Regions from separate parts of the Clostridium senegalense genome, predicted to be linked through region 1. Evidence: riboswitches for the same ligand, from Rfam matches in the RefSeq annotation. Region 1 holds a riboswitch; each other region holds the start of a gene.
What was found. Region 1 has a riboswitch for thiamine pyrophosphate ahead of tenA (thiaminase II). Riboswitches for the same ligand answer to the same signal wherever they lie in the genome.

Region 1 (4,224 bases):
TACAGCAGACTTGAAAGATGTAAATATGATAGATTCATTCCATTTTGATGCTTATGGAAAAGTAGCAGTAAACTATAACCGTGATATAGAAAGTTTCCCAGTTTTAAGAAGAATTATAGAAAAAATAACTGGGGAAGAGGCTGTTTATAAATCTCCAACAGATATGGGAGTTAATAGAGTTGGATACGGAATAATAGATGATGATGTAGTAAAAGAAGCATCTCAGCAAGAAATTATTAGAAGATACTTTAAAACAGCATGTGATTATAAAAAAGGTTATGCAGATAAAGAGACTTTCCAAAGAGTGAAACTTATAATGGAAGAACTTAATTTAAAAGAGCAAGATAGAAAAGTTGTAATGCCAGCGAGAGAGCATTCAGCAAAACTTAAAGAAAACTGTGCAAAAAATGAAATATGCCCAGCAGTAGCTTTAGAACTTGAAGATGGAACTATATTAACAGGTAAAAGTTCAAATGTTATGGATGCAACAGCAGCAGTAGTACTAAATGCTATTAAACATTTTGCTAACATATCAGATGAAATACATTTAATATCACCAGTTATATTGGAGCCAATAATAAACTTAAAATCTAAAACATTAGGTAGTAAAAACACAGCATTAACATGTGAAGAAATATTAATAGCACTTAGTATTTGTGCAGCTACAAATCCTATGGCTCAAGTTGCTATGGCAAAATTACCAATGCTTAAAGGATGTCAAGCACATTCAACTACAATACTAAATAAAAATGATGAACAGACATTTAGAAAAATTGGAATAGATATAACTTGTGACCCAGAATATCCATCAGAAAATCTTTATTACAATTAAATAGAATATATTTTTATAGGGTAATCTCAAAATAAAATAATATAATAAAAGGGATTACCCTTTTATTATGTCTAAAGATAAGATAGCTATATAAAAAATTAAATTTAAATTATGAATTGAAATTTTATAAGTAAAAACTATATGTTAAAACTTAACTATGATTGATACAATTAAAGGCTTTATGTATAATAAAGTCTAGTGATTTGTATTAAAAATATAAAGATATATTGTAAGATATGGAGTGATTTAATATGAGAATGAGAAGAAAGCCATGGGCTAGACCTGAATTAGAAAGTTGTGATTTTTTTGTTGCTAAACCTAGTGAATATAAAGGAAAATGGAAGGAAAGCTTTAACAGGATTCAACCGTTATACTTAGAGTTAGGTTGTGGAAAAGGTACATTTATGGCTGAACATGCTGCAGAAAATGAAAATATTAATTATATAGCTATAGATATAAAAGATGAAGTTTTAGTTTTAGCAAAAAGAAATATAGAAAATGCAGTTGATAAAAAGGAAAGAAAAGTTGACAATGTAAAGCTTATGGCACAGGAAATTGGACTTATTGAAGAGATGTTAGATGAAAAAGATGAAATCGATAGAATATATATAAACTTTTGTAATCCTTGGCCAAAAGAAAAACATAAGAAAAGAAGATTAACACATACAAGACAATTAAATAAATATAAAACTTTTTTAAAAAAGAGCGGAGAAATATGGTTTAAAACTGATGATGATGAACTTTTTGAAGAGTCATTAGAGTATTTTAAAGAGTGTAAATTTAATATAAAGTACATAACTTATGATTTACATAAAAGTGATTTTAAAGGTAATGTAGTAACAGAACATGAAGAAATGTTTACAGCACAAGGAATAAAAACAAAGTTTTTAATTGCAACATTATAATAAAATTCATAATAAATGTACGATGATAAATTTTTGTTATCAGTTGAGAAAAATAAGTACAAATATAGTTAGTTAAGAATTAGGATTTATGAATTATGAATTTAGGATGAAAGTAGCAAACACTTTCTGAAAATGATTTTTAAAAATCTATCATTATAGTTTGCTTTGCAAATTTATAAAAAGATACGTCGAGAATTACTAGGAACGAAGTGAGTAGTAATAAACACAACTGTTCACTCTTAACTCTTAACTAAAACAACCTGTTAGTTATTGATAAATAAATAAGTTTAAAATTTAATTTGGAACACTATAATAGATAAAAAGAAATTAATATTAATTAAGAATATTTAGTATAAATGTAGATATTTTAATATATTTGTTTTATAATGAATATTGAAAAGAGAATAATATAATTAGCTAGGGGTGCTATTAAAGCTGAGAGGTATACATATACTAACCCTTGAACCTGAAATTGGATAATACCAGCGTAGGAAAGCGTTATTAAAACGAAAAGTTTTAGTTTTGTGCAAATTTTATAGTTTTGTATTTAAGTATAAAAAGCTATATCCAAGTTGGGTATAGCTTTTATTGTGTTTGGAAAATTTTTAATATTAAAATTAGGGGGAGTTTTATGAAGTTTACAGATTATTTATATTCAAGTTCAAAGGAAATATGGGAAGGATATAAAGAACATCCATTTATATGTAATTTAGCTAAGGGAACATTGGATAAAAATAAATTTATGAAATATCTTATACAAGATTATTTATACCTTAAGGAATATGCAAAAGTGTTTTGTGTAGGGGTTGTAAAAGCTGATACTATGGAAGAAATGAAGTTTTTTTATAGTTCAACTAAGGGAACTATGGAAGATGAGACAGCAGTTCATATAAAATATTTAACAGATCATGGTTATAAGATAGAGGATGTTGAAAAAATGGAGTATAACATTGCTACAATAAATTATACAAGTTATATGAAGTCAATAGCATTAACAGGGAATATAAAAGAAATAGCTATTGCAACACTACCATGTACTTGGAGTTACAATTATATAGGTAAGTATTTATTAGAAAATTATAAAGATAATTTAGAGAAAAACTTTTATAGACCTTGGATTGAAGAATATTCTTCTAAAGACTTTAATGATTTTACAGATGTATGGTTAGAGTATGTAAATAAAATTTGTAATGATTTAAATGAAAAAGAAAAAGAAAGGCTAAAAGACATATTTGTAAAATGTAGTCTGTATGAAATGGAGTTTTGGAACATGGCAAATCAAGATATGTAGATTTGGTTATGTTATGCTGGTATATAAGTGAAAAATTTTCTTCTTTTCAAATTTAATTAGTGATTGATATTTATATTAAAATCAAAAGGAGCATGGTAATGGTTATATTAGTTACAATACTTAGTGTAATTTTAATGATTATGTATTTTATAGATTTAAGAAAAGAAAAATTCAATATAAGAACTATGGTTATTACAGCTATGTTTAGTGCAATATCATTTGTACTTTATTTGATACAATTTATAAAATATCCTCAAGGTGGTGGAATTAGTTTATTTTCTATGTTGCCTGTAATGCTTTTATCTATATTATATGGAAGAAGAGTGGGACTTACAGGTGGTATGATTTTTGGACTTTTAAAACTGTTAAATGGAGCAACGGTAGTGCATCCAGCACAGTTTTTATTAGATTATGTGCTTTCAACAATGGCATTAGGACTTGCTGGAACTTTTGGAAGCAGTAAAAAGTTAAATTTAATTGGAGGCTGTTTACTATCAGTGTCCCTAAGTGTACTTGTAAATATAGTGTCAGGAGCAGTATTTTTTGGACAATATGCACCTGATGGAATGAATGTTTGGTTATACTCATTTATTTATAATATAAGTAGTGCAGGGGTAGAAGGACTATTAACAGTTGGTTTAATGGCAGTTTTACCAATAAAAAGATTTAGCAAAATAGCTAAACCAGTATAAGTTTGGTTTATATTTGAAATCTAATATATTTTTCATAAATAAATTTAAAGCTATCTTAAAATAAAAAACATTTTAAGATAGCTTTTTTATATTTAATTTTAATATGCCACTTGACTTTTAGCTTGTTTAATTTTATATTTAACGGTGTATAATTATGAAATTATAATTTAAGATAATATGAAATTTTATTTGTATTAAATGTTTGGAGAGATAAAGATGAAGCGTAATACATTACCAATTAAAACAATTGTAGCTGTTGGAATTGGATCTGCCGTATTTATGATATTAGGTCGTTTTGGGTCAATACCAACAGGTATACCAAATACAAATATAGAAACTGCTTATGCATTTTTAGCATTAATGTCCGTATTGTACGGTCCTTTAGCAGGATTTTTAATCGGTCTTATAGGTCATGGATTAAAAGATATAATCTTCTATGGTTCACCTTGGATAAGTTGGGTTATAGCCTCTGCTATTATGGGGTTTATTATAGGCGTGTGTTGT
Region 2 (4,224 bases), on a different contig from region 1:
GTATTGAATATTTATCTGTAACAGATTTAACCTCTAATGCATATTTTAAAAAATCTTTTCCACTACAATTTTTTTCTCTAATTTGAACTAAAGTCACTCCACCTAAAATAGCATCTTCAACTGCTTGTTTTAAATCTCTACCTTTTAAAACATCTCTATCTGTAACTAAATATAATTTATAATCTATATTTCTATTCAAAAACAACATCCCCTAACTCTAAATCATTTTTATTTAATAAATATATATTATCTATAATTTTTACTTTTAAAGTACCAGTTCCCTCATTATTTTTTAAACTTTTTACTGCTTTTTCACCACATATCCCCATAGATAATGTTCCTAGGAATCCAGCAGTGAAACTATCCTTTGTAACCCCTAAGTAAGCTCCAATTAAAGATGCTGTCATACATCCAGTACCTGTTACTTTACTCATAAGTTTATGTCCATTTTTTATAGTATATATATTATCTTTATAACAAACTAAATCTTCTTTTCCTGTAATTACAATTGTACATCCTAATTTTTTTGAAAGTTTACACCCAATATATTTTCCATCCTTCATATCTTCATTAGAATCTACACCTTTTATTTTTGCACTATCACCTATTAATGTTTTAATTTCTCCCATATTTCCCTTTATAACAGAAAACTTAACCATTTCTATAAGCTTTTCAACAAATTTTACTCTTTCTTTTGTAGCACCTACACCTACTGGATCTAAAACTATTGGTACCTTTAATTTATTTGCTATTTGTCCAGCTTTAATAGCTATATTCATCATAGAATTATCCATAGTCCCTATATTTAAAACTAATGCTGAGGAAAACTTCAAAATATCTTCTAGTTCCTCCTCGTTAAAACTCATAAGTGGTGATCCACCTATTGCTAATGTTATATTAGCGCAATCATTTATTGTGACCATATTAGTTATATGATACACTAGTGGGGTTTTTTCTCTTAATTCTTCTAAATAGTTATATATTGAATTCATAATATCTCCTCTATTTATAAAATTTATAAAAATGATTTACTGGACCACTTCCATGCCCAACATCAAAACTTTTCTTTATCGCTTCTGTTATGTACTCTTTTGCATACTTTACTGCCTCTTCAACATCATAACCATTAGCTAAATTACTTGCTATTGCAGAAGAAAGAGTACATCCTGTTCCATGTGTATTTTTACTATCTATTCTTTCTTTTTCTAAAATTATTGTAGAGTCTTTGCTCATAAGTAAATCAGTAGCTTTTCCTTTTAGATGACCACCTTTTACAAGTACGTATTCTGGTCCCATATCTAATATTTTTAAAGCAGCCTGCTCCATTTCATTTAAATTATTTATTTTCATATCGCATATAACTTCTGCTTCTCTTAAATTAGGCGTTACTATTTTTGCAATTGGAAAAAGTTCTTCTATAAGTGCTCTTTTAGATTCCATTTTTAAAAGATCATAACCAGTTGTAGAGACCATAACCGGATCAACTACTATATTTTTTGCATCATAAAATCTTAACTTTTCTCCTATTTTTCTTATAATTTTTTCATTAGAAACCATTCCTATCTTAGTAGCAGATACTTCTATATCATCAAATATAGCTTCAATCTGAGATTCTACAATGTCTGCTGGTATATCATGTATAGCTTTCACACCTAATGTATTTTGGGCTGTAACTGCTGTTATAACACTCATACCAAAAGTTCTATTAGCAGAAAAAGCTTTTAAGTCTGCTTGTATTCCTGCACCTCCACCACTATCTGATCCTGCTATTGTAAGTACTTTTTTCATTTTTAACACTCCTTTTAAAAAAATAATGCTCTTTACCTAACACTGGTAAAGAGCATATAAATATCTACTTTAGGTATCCTACGCTGGCATTATCCAGATCAGGTTATAGGTCGAAGTGGCAACAACTTCCTCTCAGCCAATGCATTAGCTCCCTTTAAAATATTCTTATTTTTTGAAATCTTTCTCATATATAACTATAATAAATATTTTCCATATTGTAAAGCTTATATACTTTGTTAAAATATATATAATAGATTATTTTAAATTTATAAATAAGGAATGAGGTTTGATTTTGAATAAAGATTGTATTGATGCTAAACTTTCAGTTAGAAGTTTAGTAGAATTTGTTTATAGATATGGTGATTTAAATAATGAATTTGCTTCTTCCAACTCTGCTATTGAAGGCACAAAAATTCATAAAACAGTTCAAAAAGAATATGAACAAGAACATAAAGAAAAAGATGAAGTATTTTCTAAGGAAGTCCCTATTAAGGATACTTTTAATTATAAGAATTTAAATATTTATTTAGAAGGAAGAATAGATGGTGTTATATCTAAAGATAATTATGGAGAAATATTAGAAATAAAAAGTACTTCAAGAGATATACTTTCAATTGAATCCTATAATAATCTACATATAGCTCAAGCAAAAATATATGGTTATATGTATTGTAAACTCTATAATCTTAAAGATATATCAATTAAAATTATTTATGTTAATAGAGATACTCTTCAATCAAAAGATTTTGTAGAAAACATCTCTATAGATAGTCTACATGATTTTTTTTATTCTACTATTGAAAAATATTATAAATTCTTAATTTTAGACTATAATTTCAAAAAACTAAGAGATTCTTCCATAAAAAATTTAACATTTCCTTTTAAGGAATATAGACCACACCAACGTGAATTGTCTGTAGCGGTATATAAAACTATAAAACATAATAAAAAACTTTTCTTAGAAGCACCTACTGGAATTGGTAAAACTATATCTACTTTATTTCCTTCTATAAAAGCACTAGGTGAAAAGCTTGGCAATAGAATTTTTTACTTAACTGCTAAAGGCAGTACTAAAGATATAGCAGAAAAAACTATAACCCTTTTAAGAGAGCAAAATCTTAAAATTAAAACTTTAACTTTGACTGCAAAAGAAAAAATATGTTTTCAAGAAACTGCAAACTGTGATCCTAACCTTTGTAAATTTGCTAAAGGTCACTACGATAGAGCTAACAAGGCTATTTTAGACATTATAACCAATGAAGAAAATATAAATAAAGACATAGTGTGTCAATATGCCAATAAACATAATGTATGTCCTTTCGAAATTTCTCTTGACTTAATAAGTTATTGTGACTTAATAATATGTGATTATAATTATGTTTTTGATATGAAAGTTTCTCTTAAAACATATTTTAATGAAAAGAAAAATGAAAATATAATACTTGTGGATGAAGCACATAACTTAGTTGAACGAGCCAGAGACATGTATTCATCATCACTTTTGAAAAGTGAATTTTTAAACTTAAAAAAACTTATAAAAAATGAAGATTATTCTCTTTACAAAAAATTAGACAAGGTAAATAATCTTATGATTGAAATTAGAAAATATAATGAGGAAACTAATTTTTATATATTTGAAAAAGTACCACCTGAACTTATAAAGTATTTAGGAATTGCTTTTGACAGTATGGCTAATTATCTTACAAAGGATAATATCAAATTTAAAGATAATGTATTAGATTTATACTTTAAAATTAATGATTTTTTAAAGATATATGACATTTTTGATGATAATTATATTTGTTACAGCGAAGGAGCTGGCTCTGAACTTAACATAAACCTATTTTGTATAAATCCAAGTTCAGCATTAAAAACACCTTTTAAAAATGCAATATCTACAATATTATTTTCAGCAACATTATCACCTATGAACTACTATAAAGAATTATTATCTTTTGAAGATGGTGATTACAATATAACCTTACCTTCTCCCTTTAATATAGACAATAGAGAAGTTATTATAGCTAATGATGTTTCTACTAAATATGCAAAAAGACAATCAAACTATAATAGAGTTTGTATTTATATAGATAATGTTTTAAACTCTAAAAAAGGAAACTACATGGTGTTTTTTCCATCATATCAATATATGAAAGATATATATAAAATAATGACTGAAGAATTTAATTACACCAATATACTACTTCAAGAATCATCTATGACTGAAAATGATAGATTAGAATTTTTAAGCAAATTTAATGAAAATAATGTTGTTGGTTTTTGCGTACTTGGCGGAGTATTTGCAGAAGGTATTGATTTAAAAGGTGATAAGTTAATAGGTTCTATTATAGTCGGTGTAGGACTCCCTAAAATCTCCTTAAGACAAAACTTAATAAAAAATCATTTTGATGATACAAAAGGAGTTGGATTTCATTA
Region 3 (4,224 bases), on a different contig from region 1:
CAGCACCTGCCTCTATAGCTTTTTTATAATCTTCTTCACTTAATGGTTGTACTTCTAATGTAATTGAAGGAAAATAATCCTTAAGTACTTTTATTGCATCTACTAAATATTCTATTGGTGTATCTTTAGGACTTTCACCAGTTAAAAGAATTATATGTTTAAACCCTTCTTCAGCTATAGCCTTCGCTTCTTTTTCTATTTCTTCCATAGTTAACTTTGCTCTTAAAATATTGTTATCATGATTGTAAGAACAATAAACACATCTGTTAACACACATATTAGCAATATATAATGGTGTATATAAAAGAACGGTTTTTCCAAAATACCTATTAGATATTTCATGAGCTTTTTGAGCCATTTCTTCCAGATATTTTTCACCTTTAGGCGATATTATGTTTAAAAAATCCTCTTCATTTAATTTGTTTTTGTATATAGACCTTTTTATATCTTCCTCTGTAACCCTATTAAAATAATCTTCAAAATTAAATTTTTCGTATTTTTCTATAACCTCTAAAAATGACATTACTCTAAAAATCCAGTTAAAGGTGATGATGCGTTTCCAAATTTAGATACAACACCAGCTTTAGCCAAATATGCTTCCCTTCCAGCTTCTACAGCTTTTTTAAAGGCACTTGCCATAAGAATAGGGTTATTGCTTGATGATATTGCAGTATTTAAAAGAACTGCACTAGCTCCCAACTCCATTGCTTCACAAGCATGAGAAGGTAAACCAATACCTGCATCTACAATCACTGGTTTATTTAATTCATCTATCATTATTTCTATCAATTCTTTTGTTTTTAAACCTCTATTGGTTCCGATAGGCGCCCCTAATGGCATAACAGCTTCCGCACCTGCTTCTATCATTCGTTTTGCCATTGCTAAGTCAGGATTCATATACGGTAAAACTACAAAACCTTCTTTAGCTAATATTTCTATAGCTTTTAAAGTTTCTAAATTATCTGGCAAAAGATACTTTGAATCGTTTATTACCTCTATTTTAATCCAGTTTCCACATCCCATAGCTTTTGCAAGTCTAGCAATCCTCACTGCTTCTTCTGCATTTCTTGCCCCTGATGTATTTGGTAGCAATACCATATCTTTAGGTATATGATTTATTACATTTTCTTCTTTATCATCAAAATTTATTCGTCTTACTGCCATAGTAATTACTTGAGCTTCTGAACTTTTAACTATTTCAGGAATAATAGAATTTGATGCATACTTACCTGTTCCAATAAATAATCTAGAATTTAACCCTTTTCCGCCAATTATAAATTTATCATTCACAACATTTCCCCCTCTACACTTCACTGTCACCTAATAATATTCTCACTGCCATATTTGCCATATGACCTCCAGCTATACTTACTCTTGGAGCCATAAGACCTGAACCTTCTTTTGCCTCATTTTCTCCATCTCCACAAACATAAAATCTACTATTAATCTTTTTAGTAATTATAGAATTAGATGAAAAGCTACCTGCCATTCCATTTCCACTGATAATATATTTATTTGTATCAAGTAAAATAGCATTTACAAGCTCTGCTTTACACTTTGCATTATCAAAAGCTTCTATAACAACATCACAATCTTTAAATGTATAAATAGCATTGTCTTTATCTAAATATCTATCTACAACTTCCACTAAAATATAGGGATTAATTTCTTTAATAATTTCTTTAATTGCATCAGTTTTTTTCATCCCTATATGCCTTATATAATATTGTTGTCTATTTAAATTACTTGGCTCTACTACATCAAAATCTACTAATACTAACCTTCCGACTCCTATTCTTGCTAAAAATATTGCTATATTAGAACCAAGTCCACCTAATCCTGCAACACCTACTACTGACTTCTTTAGTTTTTCAAATACACCTTTTGTATGTCTAGAAATCATTAGTGTTTCTAGTTCTTCTTTTTTTGGTTTTTCACCCTTTTTTATAAAAGTCAATTCATCTTTATCTTTTAAAATCTTATCTTCTTTTATTGGAAACCCGTTTATAATTACCATATCTGAATTAGGATACATTTTTCCTTTTATATTATTTATAGATACATTTTCACTTATTTCAAAGCTTCTTCCATTCACCTTAATAAGCATTTATCCCCCTCCAACAAAAGCAACTATTTCTATTTTGTCATCTTCTTTTAATACTGTTTTATCGTATTCTTCCTTAGGTAATATTTTTAAATTCAGTTCAACAACAATTTTATCTGCATTAAGATCTAAATCTTTTATCATTTCACTAACTGAAAAGCTTTCATAATTCTTTTCTTTACCGTTTACAAGCACACTATTCCTCCTTTCTAAAATCATCTTAATAAAGCTACTATGGGGTTTTGCTATGTTTTTTGCATATAAAAAGAGCTTACCAACCGGTAAGCTCTTATGAAAATATATGTTATAATTTTATTTCAAATTTAAATATTTTCCTATCTTACTTCCCTACGTTGGTGTTAACCATATCAGGTTCAAAGGGTCGAAACTTAAAATTCCTCTCAGCCACTATTGGCTCCCCTAGCAAATCTTTATTAAGTTAAGTTCATTATACATCTACAAAACTATATTGTAAATACTTGTTTATTTATATATACAATTCCAATTAAAGCTATTGCACTTAAAAAATACTACATTCGTTTCACAAAAAAATTTCTAATAAGGCTAACATATTCCTCATAATTAACTAAACTAAGTTCCCCATGTCCCATTTTTTTAACTATATATAAATGACTATTTGAAATAGTGTTATGCAGTTCTTCTGCTGATTTTTTCATAATCTTTAACTCTTTTTCTCCAACAATAATTAGAACCTTAGCTTTTGTATTTTTAATTGTATTTTTCAATATATAATTTCCATTACTTAATGTAATATTAACTAAAGATTCTTTTGTTATATTTAAACTATCCTTATAATAACGTTCAAACATTTCTTCAGGAACATTTAGTATTTTTCCTTGTAATTTTGAAAACCATTTTTTCTTTATTAAACCATAAAACATTTTGTAAGTTGGTACTGCTAAAAATTTTCCATAGACCACCAAGATAATCCTCCACCGTGTAAAAATATTATGGTAGGTAATTCCCTATTTCCAAATTCCTTGAATTTCATTTTAATCTCCTATCAATCAATATAAACATTAAATGTATTACTTTAAAATTCCTTATATTAACATAAATATAGATTACACTATTTCACATTTAATTTAAACATATAAAAACTATTAATTAAAATAAACTGTTAACTAACAGTAGAATATTAATTTCAAATTTATTTTATTTGTAAAAATTGTTGTATTTACAAAATTATGTTATAATATTTTAAATATTTATTAAGAAACAGAGGGTAAGAATAAAATGAAAAATTTAGTTATATTAGAAATGAAAAAACATATGCTTGATCAATGTGTTGATTTATTTATAAACACATTTTCTAAAGAACCATGGAATGATGTTTACGACTCAAGAGATCCAGTAGTTAATTTCTTCAATAATCACTTTAATAATAACTACTTTCTAGGTTATGTAGCTATGTTAGATGACAAAATTGTAGCATTAAGTGTTGGTATGAAAAAGCCATGGATAGAAGGTATGGAATATTATATTGACCAATTTTGTGTTAGTTATGAAATGCAGGGAAAAGGTATTGGAAGTTGGTTCATGAAAGAAATAGAAAAAAATATTAAAAATCAAGGAATGAACGGAATGATATTAAATACCGAAAAAGGTTATCCAGCACAAAAGTTTTATGAGAAAAATGATTTTAAAATAATTGATGATTTAATAGTTTTTGGTAAATAATAATATTTTTTATATCTTTAAGTAGTATGTTGAATTAGATAAAACTTAGGTTTGGGAGTAAATATCAAGTAAAGATTAATATCTAAGTATAACACCGTAACAAATGGGACAGGCACGACAAATGTAGCACCATAAAATAAAACAAACTCTTTGAATGTAACTTCCATAAACAAAAAGGGTTAGCCAGTCCCTAAAGCAGTTAAGAGTTAATAAGTAATAGTTAAAAGTTGAGGTGGAAACTGGATTAAATCCAGTTTCTTTTTAATTTAATATAGTAAAATCTAAATTTAGGATATAAAACTAAGCTAAGATTATTATTTAAATGTAGCACCGTAACAAGAAGGACAGGCGTACCAAAGTATATTTTCCGTAAGTTATTTTGTGAGTGAAATCAATGGTTTAGCAATAAAACTTATAGA

Region 2: another riboswitch for thiamine pyrophosphate. It lies ahead of thiD (bifunctional hydroxymethylpyrimidine kinase/phosphomethylpyrimidine kinase); the one in region 1 lies ahead of tenA (thiaminase II).
Region 3: another riboswitch for thiamine pyrophosphate. It lies ahead of thiS (sulfur carrier protein ThiS); the one in region 1 lies ahead of tenA (thiaminase II).

Annotation. Positions count from the first base shown of each region.
Region 1 is NZ_JAHLNC010000001.1:960,961-965,184, reverse strand. Features, by position in the region: gene KQI36_RS04540 (DUF1846 domain-containing protein) at 1-832, shown strand, start outside; gene trmB (tRNA (guanosine(46)-N7)-methyltransferase TrmB) at 1,084-1,737, shown strand; TPP riboswitch at 2,147-2,248, shown strand; gene tenA (thiaminase II) at 2,369-3,028, shown strand; gene thiT (energy-coupled thiamine transporter ThiT) at 3,127-3,720, shown strand; gene KQI36_RS04520 (ECF-type riboflavin transporter substrate-binding protein) at 3,937-4,224, shown strand, end outside.
Region 2 is NZ_JAHLNC010000008.1:22,280-26,503, forward strand. Features, by position in the region: gene thiE (thiamine phosphate synthase) at 1-199, opposite strand, end outside; gene thiM (hydroxyethylthiazole kinase) at 192-992, opposite strand; gene thiD (bifunctional hydroxymethylpyrimidine kinase/phosphomethylpyrimidine kinase) at 1,003-1,788, opposite strand; TPP riboswitch at 1,844-1,953, opposite strand; gene KQI36_RS13220 (helicase C-terminal domain-containing protein) at 2,081-4,224, shown strand, end outside.
Region 3 is NZ_JAHLNC010000010.1:115,713-119,936, forward strand. Features, by position in the region: gene thiH (2-iminoacetate synthase ThiH) at 1-523, opposite strand, end outside; gene KQI36_RS15465 (thiazole synthase) at 523-1,290, opposite strand; gene thiF (sulfur carrier protein ThiS adenylyltransferase ThiF) at 1,304-2,107, opposite strand; gene thiS (sulfur carrier protein ThiS) at 2,108-2,299, opposite strand; TPP riboswitch at 2,433-2,536, opposite strand; gene KQI36_RS15480 (alpha/beta hydrolase family protein) at 2,635-3,045, opposite strand; gene KQI36_RS15485 (GNAT family N-acetyltransferase) at 3,362-3,805, shown strand.